Regions from separate parts of the Obesumbacterium proteus genome, predicted to be linked through region 2. Evidence: predicted binding sites of a transcription regulator. Region 2 holds the regulator's gene; the other holds the start of a gene.

Region 1 (7,797 bases), 1.0 Mb from region 2:
GGTATTTTTCTAATGCTTACATTAATCGTTTGGTTCGCACGACCTCCATTTAATACTAAACCTGTTACATGAAATTACTTCAGGAATACTAGGAGAGAAATCTCTTAGTATTTAAATTATTCTGGAGAACGTAAAGGTGGTCGTTTTACTGATTATTGAAATACCCTACGAGAGTACGTAGGGTAGGGCTGAAATGAGTAACAGATAACCGATGATTTTTAAGAACATCAGTTTGTATTTTTACACCAAAACTAAAGTGAATAATTTAGTGATGTAGCATATCGTCAATGACTTGCTGCGTTGTCAGTTGATACGGATAGTATGTAGGCCAATTATTCATTTCTGTCAGTAGTGCTTCTTGTGAGGTATTTCCCATGAAGATATGGAAATGAGACGATTTGCGCGGGGCAATAATATGATCGCTAAATTGCACGTATTTAGGTGCTTGACTGCCAGCATCTTTACACTCAAATAGATAGCGCACTCCTTTCTTCCCTGATGTGTAGTTCAGGATTTTGTATCCGCTATAGTCATACTTGCAGGAACTTTCCTTGTTCCCGCGCTGGAACGACATTACGCCATTTTCAATGCCGATAATATCCACATCGCTGGTGTATCCCTTACGGTAATAGGATTTAATCTGCTCAAATGTTTGACTGGAGTCTTTTTTTGCTTTCATCTTGAACACCGGATCGAGCTCACCGCTTTGCAAGTATGGATAAACTGACTGCCATACACCGTCCCAATCCGTCAGTTCTCTGTCTTTAACATTCTTATCGCTGAAAACACCGACAGTTGCCTGCTGCTCAACTTCGCTCATTGGCTTACCATGCGAATGATGTCCATGAGATTGTACATAGCCGCTAACTAAAAGCGCAATCAGAGCCAATGAAAGCTTACCAATATAATTTGCCAAGATACTCTCTCCCTATGAGTCAAGATGAGTAATGATATATTATAACATATCATTACTCAATCGTGTTTTTATCAGATGTTGCATTACCGGGCATAATCGCTTGGTGGTCGCAAACGGGTTTATGGCAGAGTGAATCAAAATCCTCCTGTGAGTACTACAAACTAGCCTAAAGATTGAGGGGGTAGATTAGATAGCAGATGAAATGAAGAGGGTTTTTCTATGAATTTCGAATATTTTTCAGACCAATATTGTACTCAGCGTTGCGCTCAATTTTAGATGCGCCTCTGTAATATTATCTGAGGTGGCATAAAATGAAAAAATCCACGCAATTGCGTGGATTTTTGTCAGGCATAAGGGGAATTTTACCCCAAAGCAGAAGTTAGACGTTGAACAAGAAGTTCATCACGTCGCCATCTTTAACGATGTAGTCTTTACCTTCTGAACGCATTTTACCGGCTTCTTTCGCGCCTTGTTCACCCTTGTAGGTGATGAAGTCGTCGAACGCGATGGTTTGAGCGCGGATAAAGCCTTTTTCGAAGTCGGTGTGGATTTTACCAGCAGCCTGTGGTGCGGTAGCGCCAACAGGAATGGTCCACGCACGTACTTCTTTCACGCCAGCGGTGAAGTAGGTTTGCAGATTCAGCAGTTCGTAACCTGCGCGAATAACGCGGTTCAGGCCAGGCTCTTCCAGACCAAGTTCAGCCATGAATTCGTCACGGTCTGCATCGTCCAGTTCAGCGATATCAGATTCAACGGCGGCACACACGGCAACCACAACAGAACCTTCTTTCGCCGCGATTTCACGCACGGTGTCTAAATACGGGTTATTTTCAAATCCGTCTTCGTTAACGTTAGCGATGTACATGGTTGGCTTCAGCGTCAGGAAGCTCAGGTAGCGGATGGCAGCCTTGTCTTCATCGCTTAAATCCAGCGCGCGCAGCATGCCTGCGTTTTCCAACTGTGGTAGACATTTTTCCAGCGCAGCCAATTCAGCTTTTGCGTCTTTATCGCCGCCTTTGGCTTTCTTCTGCACACGGTGCATTGCACGTTCGCAGGTGTCTAAGTCAGACAGTGCCAGTTCAGTGTTGATAACGTCGATATCGTCAGCAGGATCAACTTTGTTGTTCACGTGAATGATGTTGTCGTTTTCGAAGCAACGAACAACGTGGCCGATCGCTTCCGTTTCACGGATGTTGGTCAGGAACTGGTTGCCCAGACCTTCGCCCTTAGAGGCGCCTTTTACCAAACCAGCGATATCAACGAATTCCATGGTGGTTGGCAGGATGCGCTGTGGTTTTACGATCTCAGCCAGTTTGTCCAGACGCGGATCAGGCATAGGAACGACGCCGGTGTTCGGTTCAATGGTACAGAACGGGAAGTTCGCTGCTTCGATACCCGCTTTGGTCAGCGCATTGAACAGAGTGGATTTACCAACGTTTGGCAGGCCCACAATACCGCATTTGAATCCCATGTGTTATCACCTTAACTTATTGAATATCAACAACTAAATTTTAGTATGTCGAAGAAATTGGAAATTATCCGCCAATTATACACGCAAAGTACCTTTTTCTCGAATCATCCATCGGGAAAGGACGCGCATATATGATCAGCGTGGTGTAGATTTGAAGCCGTTCATACGCGCCATTGCGCGATCGATGCCTTCTTTCAGCAGCACTTCGGTACAGCGCAGCGCTTCATCAATAGCGTCGTCAATCAATGGCTGTTCGCTGGCGAGTGGCTTGCCCAGCACAAAACCGACAACTTTGCTTTTATCGCCTGGGTGGCCAATGCCGATGCGTAGACGGTAAAAGTTAGGGTTATTACCCAGTTTGCTCTGAATATCTTTGAGGCCGTTATGACCGCCGTTTCCGCCGCCTAACTTTAATTTGGCCACGCCTGGTGGTAGGTCTAGCTCATCGTGTGCAACCAGAATCTCATCGGGCTGAATACGGTAAAAGGTGGCGAGGGCGGCAACGGCCTTACCGCTCAAGTTCATAAACGTGGTTGGCACCAATAAGCGTACATCGTTGCCAGCCAAATTTAGGCGCGCGGTATAGCCATAAAATTTGCTTTCTTCCTTCAGTGACTGACCGTTACGTTCAGCCAGTGCATCGACGAACCATGCCCCTGCGTTATGACGTGTTTGTGCGTATTCCGCTCCTGGATTGGCAAGGCCGACAATTAGTTTGATAGTCACGTTTTGTTCCACGTATCAGAGAAGAAATTCAGCCGCGCATTTTACCCCTATGCGGCGGGAATGCAAAAGCTTGGCTTAAAGGAGGGCGTTAAGTTAAAAAATAGTCATTAATTGGACAAATTATGATCGCGCTATAGAATCAGTAGTGTTAAGGGTAATGTAAAAATAACGTAAAGAAAGATAAGCGAAAAAGCACAAATTGTGATGTATAGCGCAATAACCATACGCCATATGAGTCTATACTTTAAGCATAAGGAAAGATTGAACGCCGGAAGGCGTAACACATTAAGTGTTCTAACTTGAGGAGGTGATTTATGAAACGTAAAACTGCCATGAGGCTCGGTAACGTTTTTATGGGGTTAGGCCTGATCACCATGGTTGGCGGCGTAGGTTACTCCGTTCTTGCCCAGCTGCCTCAGCTCAATTTACCTCAGTTTCTGTCACACGGCGCTGTTATGAGTATCTTCGTTGGGGCGCTGTTATGGTTGGCCGGTGCGCGTATCGGTGGTCATGAACGTGTTGCCGACCGTTACTGGTGGGTTCGCCACTTTGATAAACGCTGTAATCGTAATACTCGTCATTCTTAACCTTTCACAAACGGTTGTTTTGAGTAATAAGATTGTGTTTAAGAAGTTGTTAGTGAATAAGATTAAATGAATATTAGCCTGATAAATTAAAACGCCGCACTGCTTTCGCAACGCGGCGTTTTTTTGTTTGCGTCCTACCCAGTGCAAACAAAAAACGGCGGATTTCTCCGCCGTTTTGCTGCATGTTGAACGAGATCTTAGTGTTCGAACATCGCAGAGATAGATTCTTCATTGCTGATACGGCGGATAGCTTCAGCCAACATGCCAGACAGAGTCAGGGTGCGAACTTTCTTCAGCGCCTTGATTTCGTCAGACAGAGGGATGGTATCGCAGACGATGATTTCATCAATCACAGAGTTTTTGATGTTGTCGATCGCGTTGCCAGAGAAGATAGGGTGGGTTGCGTAAGCAAATACACGTTTAGCACCACGTTCTTTCAGTGCTTCAGCGGCTTTACACAGCGTACCACCGGTGTCGATCATGTCATCAACCAGCACGCAGTCACGGCCTGCAACGTCACCGATGATGTGCATCACCTGAGAAACGTTAGCGCGAGGGCGACGTTTGTCGATGATAGCCATATCAGTATCGTTAAGCAGTTTAGCGATAGCACGGGCGCGAACCACACCACCGATATCTGGAGAAACCACAATTGGGTTTTCCAGATTCTGTTGCAGCATATCTTCCAGCAGGATCGGGCTACCGAATACGTTGTCTACCGGCACGTCGAAGAAGCCTTGAATCTGTTCAGCATGCAGGTCCACGGTAAGAACGCGGTCAACACCTACGCTTGACAAAAAGTCAGCCACGACTTTCGCCGTGATTGGCACACGCGCAGAACGCACGCGGCGGTCCTGACGAGCATAGCCAAAGTAAGGGATAACTGCGGTAATGCGGCCGGCAGAAGCGCGGCGCAGCGCGTCAACCATAACAACCAGTTCCATTAGGTTATCGTTGGTTGGTGCACAGGTGGACTGGATGATGAAAATATCACCACCGCGTACATTTTCGTTGATTTGTACGCTCACTTCGCCGTCGCTAAAACGACCTACAGCGGCGTCACCAAGGCTGGTGTACAAACGGTTGGCAATACGTTGTGCTAGTTCCGGGGTAGCGTTACCAGCAAAAAGCTTCATATCAGGCACGAGAAGAACCTCAGGCTTGCGTCCAGAGAAGTTGGCAGTACAGACACGTTAAACAGGGGGTGGTGATAGCGTGCTGCAATACCCTACGGGTGTTTCAGAACTCAAATATTCAAAGCAGTGGCAGCGGATGCACATCACGTTGAATATGTCTAAGTTCTCTTCATTTGCCAAACAAGACAAATGGCCGAGTCAAAACGTGGCTACTTGCGCTAAATTGTGCTCATAGTTCGCGCTATTGATGCGTTGCTGATACTTAAAACGCGTATCAAGCAGGGCGCATCAAACGTAAAAATCATTTTACGGACTCAATAAGCTCTGAGCGGACAAGGTGTAACGGTGAGGTATTAACGCCACGCGCAACAAAACCCTTGATCCACTCGGGGGCTCTGCTAAGCACCTGACGGGCAGAAGACTCGGTGTCAAATTCAGCAAACACACAAGCACCTGTGCCAGTCAGACGCGACGGCGCGTATTGTAACAGCCATGAAATGACCTGTTCAACCTCACGGAAACGTTTTCTTGCGGTAAGTTCGCAATCATTTGCATACGGAATACGGAGAAGTTCCTGCAAAGACCGTACAGGAGTATCTCTTTTCAGCTCCGGATCGCCGAAGATCGCAGGGGTAGGAATATTTACACCGGGGTGTGCAACAAGGTACCATTTTTCTTCAGGATGTGCGGGATGTAACAATTCGCCAACACCTTCTGCAAAAGATGCAAAGCCATTAACAAAAATAGGTACATCCGCGCCGAGCGTTAAACCTAACTTTGCCAGCTCGCTGTCGCTGAGATTGGCTTGCCATAATGTATTGAGTGCCACGAGTACGGTTGCCGCATCGGACGAACCGCCACCAAGACCTCCTCCCATCGGAATGATCTTTTCTAGCGCAATATCCGCACCACAGTGCGAGAAGCGTTCAGGCAAATGATCACGCAGAAGCTTTGCTGCCCGAATAATCAGGTTTTGCTCATTTGGCACGCCGTCGATGGGCGTGAGCAAATTGATCTGACCGTCATTACGCGGTGTGATGGTGAGGCGATCGCCATAATCCAAAAACTGAAACAGCGTTTGTAGATTATGGTAGCCGTCTGGACGACGGCCCGTAATGTATAAAAATAAGTTTAGCTTGGCTGGCGCGGGCCAAACGCGGGTGGTAGACATCATTTTTGCAGCGTCCAATTATCCATTTTGAGCTTGATACGCTGTTCACCCTGCGTAATTTCTAACTGAGCAGGCAGAGAGGGCTTACTGTCAGGATCATATTTCAGGTAGTTCACTTTCCAGGTGAGGCCATCTTTGCTGTAAGTCAGATCTTGCAAACGATACTGGCTATCGAGGGTGAAATCTGTTGCGTCACCCGGCAGGCCCAGCATCCATAGACGCAGGCTTTGCAGTGGAATTTGCATGCCGGTCAGTTTTTGGATCATTTCATCAGCGTTATCGCTGACATAGCGCTTGCCTTTATTGTCTGTCAGTTGCACCACGCCCGGAATGACGTTTAATTCCATTTCAGTGCTGCCCAGCGGATTCGTCAGCAGCAGTCGATAACGCTCGGGTGCCGTCTGTTGCCAGAAGAAGCGGGCATATACTTTTTGCTTATCGGAAAGATAGGCAAAAGCACCGCGAGTTTGGTACTCGGCGATTTTCTGAACCTGAGACTCATGTTCGCGCCACTGTGGTGCGGTAGGGCTACCGGCAGGGCCTTTGTGTTGCGTGGTGCTACAGGCGGCCAATAAAACACAGCTAAGCGGCAGTAATTTAAGTAATTTTAGTTTTTGCATCGGGTTGTCCGTTCAGATTCTCGAGGGTGGAGCGGAGAATGATCATTGCGGTTAACGCTAGCGGTCTTATCTAGCAGCGTCAATGCTTTCTGCGTGTCGTGTAGCAAATATTAAGGGTAAAAGTCAGGGAAATTGATTCAATAAGATACATCCCTATTTCGTGTGGCTTTTATTGATCTCGCGCATCAAGTAGAATGCCCACATAAATAAACGAATATACCCGTCATACTTCAAGCTGCACGTGCGTTGGCTGCGTTCAATCACCCGAATCACTTACTTGATGTAAGCCCATCGGGATTCGTTCTCTCGCCGCCTGCCTGCAACGCGAATTATCTAGGGTATCTGAAGCGATACTATTCGACGATTTGTCATGAGCCTGCTTGCACTTGGAATCAATCACAAAACTGCACCGGTAGCACTCCGTGAGCGGGTGACGTTTTCACCTGAAACACTGAACCATGCTATTGAAAGCTTACGCCAGCAACCTCTGGTGCAGGCTGGCGTTGTGCTGTCTACGTGTAACCGCACCGAGCTGTATCTCAGCATGGAGCAACCGGAAGATGTGCCGCCGCAGGATCTGCATAAACAGATCGTTGATTGGCTGTGCGCTTACCACAAACTGTCCCCTGACGAAGTCAATAAGAGCCTCTATTGGTATCAAGATAACGATGCCGTGAACCATTTGATGCGTGTAGCAAGTGGATTGGACTCTTTGGTATTGGGCGAGCCGCAAATTTTAGGGCAGGTCAAAAAGGCCTATACGGAATCTCAACGTGAGCAGTCGATGTCTGCTGACCTTGAGCGTCTGTTCCAAAAAACGTTCTCGGTCGCCAAGCGTGTACGTACTGAAACAGATATCGGCGCGAGCGCCGTCTCAGTGGCTTTTGCCGCCTGTACGCTGGCGCGCCAGATCTTTGAATCGCTTTCTGAAGTCAATGTGCTGTTGGTTGGCGCGGGTGAAACCATCGAGCTGGTGGCGCGTCATCTGCGTGAACATAAAGTGCGGCATATGATGATTGCTAACCGCACCCGTGAGCGCGCTCAGGCGTTGGCGGATGAGGTTAACGCGGAAGTGATTACGTTACCCGAAATCGATGAGCGTTTGGCGCAGGCCGATATCATCATTAGTTCTACCGCAAGCCCGTTGCCGATCATCGGCAAAGGCATGGT
Region 2 (7,797 bases):
GTTTTACTGTCGACGACCGCTGGTAATATTGAAATTGAGTTGGATAGTCAAAAAGCGCCGGTGTCGGTGAAGAATTTCCTCGACTACGTGAACAGCGGGTATTACAACAACACGATTTTCCATCGTGTGATCCCTGGTTTTATGGTGCAGGGTGGTGGATTTACTGCGGATATGCAGCAGAAAACCACGAATGCGCCAATCAAAAACGAAGCCGATAACGGTTTGCGTAACCTGCGCGGCACTATCGCCATGGCGCGTACCGCGGAAAAAGACAGCGCAACCAGCCAGTTCTTCATTAACGTGGCCGACAATGCCTTCTTAGACCATGGCCAGCGTGATTTTGGCTACGCGGTATTTGGTAAAGTGACAAAGGGAATGGACGTGGTAGACAAAATTGCTCAGGTACGTACTGAGAACGTCGGCCCATACCAGAATGTCCCTTCTAAGCCGATCGTAATTACGTCGGTAAAAGTACTGCCATAATCTCTGACATTCGGTTTGATGTTATGAGCTGAGATTCCCGCCGCTGTTGGCGGGAATTTTGTTTCTAGCGCTGCAAAAAATTCTTCAATAGCTGGTGGCCCTGCTCGCTTAAAATGCTTTCAGGGTGAAACTGCACGCCTTCAACGTCTAGAGTGCGATGTCGCACGCCCATAATCTCGTCGGGTTCGCCGTTGCGTTCACTCCACGCGGTGATCTCCAAGCAGTCGGGCAGCGTCTCTTTTTCCAGAATCAGTGAATGGTAGCGCGTTACCGTTAGCGGGTTGTTTAGGCCATGGAATACGCCGCTGTTGGTGTGGCGAATTGCGCTGGTTTTGCCATGCATGACCTGACGGGCGCGAACCACGTTAGCACCGAAAACCTGCCCCAATGCCTGATGACCTAAGCACACGCCTAACAACGGTATTTTCCCCGCAAAGTGTTCGATGGCGGCTAAAGAAATCCCAGCATCGTTTGGCGTGCAAGGCCCAGGTGATATCACCAGATGTGAAGGTGCCAGCGCTTCGATTTGCTCAAGCGTGAGATCGTCGTTGCGGCGGACGATGACGTCGGCGTCGAGTTCGCAAAAGTATTGGTAGAGGTTGTAGGTAAAGGAGTCGTAATTATCGATCAGCAACAGCATCAGAGGTTCGCTTTGTACGGAAATGACATCAGATGCCCCGATGATAAATCATGCGGGGCATAAGTAAGAGCATAAGAAAGCAGGGGGTTATTTACGCCCGCCCATAATCGAGCCTAAAACGCCGCGCAAAATTTGGCGGCCGAGCGAACTTCCTACCTGACGCGCCATGCTTTTTGCGGTGGTTTGTACCACGCCATCTTTCTTACCGCCGCGAGGACCGGTGGTGCCGAACAGAATTTCATTCAAGCTGCCCATCAATCCGCCGCCTTCTTGCGCGTTAGCTTCTGGTTTTTTCACGTCGTCAGCGCTGGCCTTTTCATCGCCGCTTTCCACCGTGCTGAAACCCTGCTGGGTGATTTTTTCATAGGCGGATTCGCGATCGACGGCTTCGTCATAGCGACCATATAACGGTGAATGGTTTAGAGCGTGATTCAACTCATCGGCGGTTAACGGTCCCATGCGGGATTCGGGGGCGATAACCATCGCGCGCTCAACGATGGTGGGACGGCCGCTTTCATCAAGGAATGAAACCAACGCTTCGCCTACGCCCAGCTCGGTAATAGCCTGCTCGGTGCTGAATTCGGGATTCGCGCGCAGGGTTTGCGCTGCGGCTTTCACGGCTTTTTGATCGCGTGGGGTAAACGCACGTAGCGCATGTTGAACGCGATTGCCCAGTTGGCCGAGAACATTGTCGGGGATATCCAGTGGGTTCTGGGTGACGAAATAGATCCCGACGCCTTTAGAACGGATTAGTCGTACCACCTGCTCTATTTTATCCAGCAGGGCGCTAGGCGCGTCGTTAAACAGCAAATGAGCCTCATCGAAGAAGAACACCAGCTTTGGTTGCTCAACGTCGCCAACCTCAGGTAGCTGTTCAAACAGCTCGGCCAATAGCCACAGAAGGAATACGGAGTAGAGCTTCGGCTGATTGATCAGTTTGTCGGCGGCCAGCAGATTAATAATGCCTTGCCCATTGGCGTCGCAGCGCATCAGATCTTTGATATCCAACATCGGCTCGCCAAAGAAATGATCGCCGCCTTGCTGATCCAGCGTCAGTAATCCGCGCTGAATCGCGCCAATAGACGCGGTAGAAATATTGCCATACTGGGTGGTGAACTGTTTGGCATTATCACCCACAAACTGCACCACGGCGCGAAGGTCTTTCATATCGAGCAGCAGCAGGTTGCTGTCATCGGCAATCTTAAACACCAGCTGCAACACGCCGGATTGCACATCGTTTAAATCCAGCAGGCGAGACAGCAACAGCGGGCCTAAATCTGACACCGTGGCACGAATAGGATGGCCTTTTTCGGCAAAAATATCCCACGGAATAATCGGACACGCCTGCGGCGACCAGTCGGTAACCTGCAAAGCATCTAATCTTTTCTGTAATTTATCGGAAGGCGTGCCGGCAGCGGCGATACCTGACAAGTCGCCTTTTACGTCGGCCAAGAAGACGGGAACACCAATACGAGAGAACTGCTCTGCCATTTTTTGTAGGGTCACGGTTTTACCCGTACCCGTTGCGCCGGTAATCAGTCCGTGGCGGTTGGCCAGCGCCGGAAGAAGTTGCAGCGTGACTTTTTGATTCTTAGCAATGGTAAGCGGAGCGCTCATGGTCAGTCCTTAAGTGAAGAGGCGGAACGTAACTTCCAAGTTCAAAGTATAAGCACGCTGAATCTTAGTCTCAACTTTAACCGTTGTTATTGAGCGGGGAGGTTTTAGCAAAACAAACGCAAATTACGGTTGCCATAAAATGATTTATTATGCATATTTTGTGATTATATTTTCATTAAATGGCTGGCAAATCGTTGTTGGCGATGTGAATAAGGTGGAAAAGTGATGGCGAAGCAGCAGGCAGTTGCAAGAGACACATTTGAAAAGGTGATGTTGCCTATCTATGCACCGGCAGATTTCGTTCCCGTGCGCGGTAAAGGGAGCCGAGTGTGGGATCAGCAAGGGCGAGAGTATGTGGATTTTGCGGGCGGTATTGCCGTGACGGCATTAGGGCATTGTCATCCTGCGTTGGTTGCTGCGCTACATGAACAAGGCGAAAAGCTGTGGCATGTGAGTAATGTTTTCACCAATGAGCCTGCGCTACGTCTGGCACAAAAACTGATTGATGCCACCTTTGCCGAGCGTGTCTTCTTTGCAAACTCCGGCGCGGAGGCAAACGAAGCGGCGTTTAAACTGGCTCGTTACTATGCTTCCAGCAAAATTAGCCCTTTTAAATCCAAGATTATTGCCTTCCACCACGCCTTTCATGGCCGTACCTTATTTACGGTTTCCGTGGGGGGTCAGCCAAAATATTCAGACGGCTTTGGCCCGAAGCCTGCCGACATTGTGCATGTGCCATTTAATGATTTAGACGCCGTTCGCGCTGTTATCGACGATCATACCTGTGCAGTGGTGCTTGAGCCCGTTCAGGGCGAGGGCGGCGTAATGCCTGCGACGCAAAGCTTCTTGCAAGGCGTGCGTGAGCTTTGCGATCGGCATCAGGCGTTGTTGGTGTTCGATGAAGTACAAAGTGGCATGGGCCGAACCGGTAAACTCTTTACCTACATGCACTACGGCGTAACGCCGGATATTCTCACCACCGCCAAAGCGCTGGGAGGCGGTTTTCCGATTAGCGCCATGTTAACAACTCATGAAATTGCCAGCGCCATGCAGGTAGGCACCCATGGTACCACCTATGGCGGTAATCCACTGGCCTGTGCGGTTGCTGAGGCGGCTTTGGACGTGATCAATACATCTGAGGTGATGGCGGGAATTGAAGAGCGCCATGGCCTATTTGTGGAAGCGCTGGAGAAGATCAATGCCCAATACAATATCTTCACTCAGGTGCGTGGAATGGGGCTGTTGTTGGGCGCTGAACTGAGCCCTGCCTATCACGGTAAGGCGCGAGATATCTTACATGCTGCCGCCAGTGAAGGACTGATGCTGCTGAATGCAGGGCCGGATATTCTACGGTTTGCGCCATCGCTGGTTGTCGAGTTTGCCGATATCCATGAAGGCATGGCACGGCTGGAAAAAGCCATTGCCAAAGTCGTAGGCGGTCATTAATCCCTGAGTTTACGGCTCATCCAAATCCCGTGATGTGGCCGTTGCCGCCATGCTATCGACGAAATGGTATGCATGGCGCGTAAGTGCGCAATGATGCGCCGCAGATGCACTTCAATTTGCGTAACGGGCATCCCGTTAGTTTCTTGATCGTCAGACTGAAATACGGCGGCGTTGTCATTGAGCGTTGGACCATCGTGCTCCAAACGTTGCTGGCAAAGCTGCAATGCAATTTCACAACGCTGCAAATAATCCTGTGCCAGATTCTCGGTAAGCATGTAGTGATCGCGTGCGAGGATCGTCATGGCATTGAGGTGCTCAACGATAAACTGGCTGTGGGTGATCCACAGGCGCATATCCGTTAAATAGCGTGAATCAAACCCCGGTTCCTGCATCGCCTGATTCAGCGAAGTAAAGACGGCGTTGTGTGCCTGATTCACTTTCATGCGCGCATAGGCCAGCGCAGCCGTTTTAGGTTCAGGCGACAGTAAAAGGCGCAGCTCGTCTTGATAGGCTTCTAATGCCTGATGCGCATTTTTACGCAGCAAGCCGCTTTGCCACTGTGGCCACAGCCAGATGGTGCTGGCAAAGGCAAGAATACAGCCGAGAACCGTATCGATGAGACGCGGAACTAAGAAATGTAGCCCGTTAAGCTGTAACAGCTGGAGCGTATACACCGCCGTGATGGTGAAACCAATCACGGCCAGCCCGTAATTTTTCCTGAGAACTAAATAAGCCGCGATGGTTATCACCAGCATGCAGCTTAGCGTGACGTTCAACGGCAGGTTGAGCTGGAGCAGTCCTGCGGCAGCAATTAGCCCAACGAAAGTGCCTAGCGCACGGTGCTGGATCCTAACGCGCGTTGCGTTATAGCCATTTTGGATCACCAGCATGATCGTCAGCAAAACCCAATAGGGCTTTGGCAGATGAAATAACATGCCGAGGCTACTGCCTGCCGCCAGCGTAATGCCTAATCGTGCGGCGTTGCGCAGCGCGACTGACTTTAACGAAAGATAGGCGCGCAACGCAGGCCAGAAGGGAAGCCGTTGCTGAGTGGACATCAGATTGCGTTGATATAATGGGCGTTGGCGCTCGAGTAGGCGAGCCACGCGGCTAAAATGGTAGTAACAGAATTTGCCAACGGGGTTATCTGGGTGCTGATTAGACAGTTTTTCTAGCGCAGATAGCTCGTTATCCATCGAGAAATGTTGGGGATAACGGTGATATAAAATATCGTCAGCAACCGTTTTGAGCCGTTCTGTAATGACCTGAGCATTGCGGCGTAAAATCGCTTCGGCCTGACTTTTTTCGACCAGCTTTTGTACTTCATCGGGCTGAGACAGGCTAACGGTGATGTGTTCTTGCAAATCTAATGCGACCTGAAAATAGCGCAGCAGGCGTTTGTATTCAGGATTATGCACCAACGAAAGCATGTGCATTTGTTGGTATATCTGAGCAATAAGATCCATCACTTTTTGCTGACGTTGCAGCAACGGAGGCAGTGCGGTTTCAGGATCGATATGCTGAGTTAGCAGGCTGTACTTGGCTTCCATGTAGTCGCCAAGCTGAACGTAAAGCTGGCTGAGGTTTTCGCGGATCGGTTGCCCCTTCCACAGCAGGAACCAAAACCAGGTGAAAGCGCCATACCAAATAGTACCGACAATATACAGCAGTGGCCCATGCCAGATCGGCACGCTTCCCGCCATACTCAGGGTAAAAATAGAGGCAACCAGCGCTGCTGGCATAAGTCGCGCATGTAGCGGGCTAATCTCACCGTTAACGCCGAGCAATAAAGCCAAACCGAGCATGATCAGCGGTAGGGGAATTTGCCAAAGTAAGCATTGCTGTAGCAGAAAACTGCTAAAGGCAAATAAGCTGCCGCCAACGACTAAGCGTTTGATAAAGCGTTTATGTGGGGTATCGAGTCCGGCAATATTGCAGCAGGCGGGAACTAAAGAGAACATCAGCCCAAGTTGTAGATTACCTATCAACAGACCGAATAGCACAGGAAGACACAGCACCAGCGTTTGACGCAGTGCGTAGTTGACTTCCGGGTGGTAGATGAACCGCCGCCACATAGCCAAAGAAACCCGTGCAGCAAGGCTACACGGGCGTCATCTATCAGCGAGTGCCGTAAACGACGATGGTTTTTCCGTGTGCGGAGATCAGATTTTGATCTTCCAGCATCTTCAGAATACGACCAACGGTTTCACGGGAGCAGCCAACGATCTGGCCAATTTCCTGACGAGTGATCTTGATCTGCATACCATCTGGATGAGTCATGGCATCTGGCTGTTTGGCCAGATTCAGCAGGGTCTGAGCGATACGACCGGTTACGTCCAAGAACGCAAGGTTGCCGACTTTTTCAGAGGTAACCTGTAAGCGGCTAGCCATCTGAGCAGAAAGGCGCATCAGAATATCTGGATTGACCTGAATGAGCTGGCGGAATTTCTTGTAGGAAATTTCAGCCACTTCACAGGCGGTTTTTGCACGAACCCAGGCGCTACGTTCTTGCCCTTCCTCAAATAAGCCTAGTTCACCAATGAAATCGCCCTGATTCAGATAAGAAAGGATCATTTCTTTGCCTTCTTCATCTTTAATCAATACAGCAACGGAGCCCTTAACGATGTAGTACAGGGTTTCAGCCTTTTCACCTTGGTGGATCAGGGTACTTTTGGACGGATACTTGTGGATATGGCAATGAGACAAGAACCATTCAAGAGTCGGGTCTGTTTGCGGTTTGCCGAGAACCATTCGCTATTATCCTCTGTTGTTATCGCTGCCCTAATATCGGGATACTGATCCTGACAGTGTGCTTATCGTGGCACGGGGCTTTGCTTATTAACTTGTTATAGCACTTCATAATCGAGATATAGAGTAATAGGCTAAGGTAATTATTTCCTAGAGTTATTGATCTATACCCGTTTCAATCCATAAAGATCCATTTCGGCATAGTTTGTAGCACAGCTTTGTGCAGGTGTCTTGTGTTGTCTCGCTTCAGCATCAAGAAGTGAGGCCTCGGATTGCCTGTTTTTTATAGAAAGCGTAGTCTGATGCCAAAATTTAACCAAAGGGGTGATAAACATGCAGGCACGAGTGAAATGGGTTGAAGGGATGACTTTTCTGGGTGAATCCGCTTCAGGACACCAGATTCTTATGGATGGAAACGCTGGCGACAAAGCACCAAGCCCAATGGAAATGGTGCTGATGTCTGCGGGTGGATGCAGTGCGATTGACGTGGTTTCAATTTTGCAAAAAGGGCGACTGGACGTGCGCGACTGTGAAGTGAAATTAACCTCTGAGCGTCGTGAAGAAGCCCCTCGTTTGTTTACTCATATCAATCTGCATTTTGTGGTTACCGGCAAAGGGCTGACCGATAAAGCCGTTGAACGTGCGGTTGCCTTATCGGCCGAGAAGTATTGCTCGGTAGCGCTGATGTTGGGTCAGGCGGTGAATATTACTCACAGCTTTGAAACTATCGTGGTTGAGTAACGTTTTTACTCCCAAGCATAGTTTTGGCATTCCCAACGTAATAAATCCAGGAATCGCCGCGCCGTTAAGGTGAGCGGCGATTTTTGCGAATAGAACACGCAGTATTGGGCGGTGGGTAAATC

What was found. Region 2 encodes CRP, which controls carbon source genes, mostly activating them, when cyclic AMP is high. Its sites were predicted from a motif close to ATGTGANNNNNNTCACAT; they were not measured.
Region 1: the regulator CRP is predicted to act here: its motif matches at 3,313-3,330, upstream of pth (aminoacyl-tRNA hydrolase).

Annotation. Positions count from the first base shown of each region.
Region 1 is NZ_CP014608.1:2,051,878-2,059,674, forward strand. Features, by position in the region: gene DSM2777_RS09565 (DHA2 family efflux MFS transporter permease subunit) at 1-72, shown strand, start outside; gene zinT (metal-binding protein ZinT) at 266-916, opposite strand; gene ychF (redox-regulated ATPase YchF) at 1,296-2,387, opposite strand; gene pth (aminoacyl-tRNA hydrolase) at 2,523-3,113, opposite strand; gene ychH (stress-induced protein YchH) at 3,428-3,700, shown strand; gene prs (ribose-phosphate diphosphokinase) at 3,898-4,845, opposite strand; gene ispE (4-(cytidine 5'-diphospho)-2-C-methyl-D-erythritol kinase) at 5,138-6,010, opposite strand; gene lolB (lipoprotein insertase outer membrane protein LolB) at 6,007-6,627, opposite strand; gene hemA (glutamyl-tRNA reductase) at 6,998-7,797, shown strand, end outside.
Region 2 is NZ_CP014608.1:1,047,525-1,055,321, forward strand. Features, by position in the region: gene ppiA (peptidylprolyl isomerase A) at 1-483, shown strand, start outside; gene DSM2777_RS04960 (aminodeoxychorismate synthase component II) at 548-1,123, opposite strand; gene DSM2777_RS04965 (helicase HerA-like C-terminal domain-containing protein) at 1,211-2,740, opposite strand; gene argD (bifunctional acetylornithine/succinyldiaminopimelate transaminase) at 2,966-4,186, shown strand; gene DSM2777_RS04975 (YccS/YhfK family putative transporter) at 4,183-6,261, opposite strand; gene crp (cAMP-activated global transcriptional regulator CRP) at 6,305-6,937, opposite strand; gene DSM2777_RS04985 (OsmC family protein) at 7,268-7,675, shown strand; gene DSM2777_RS04990 (LysR substrate-binding domain-containing protein) at 7,681-7,797, opposite strand, start outside.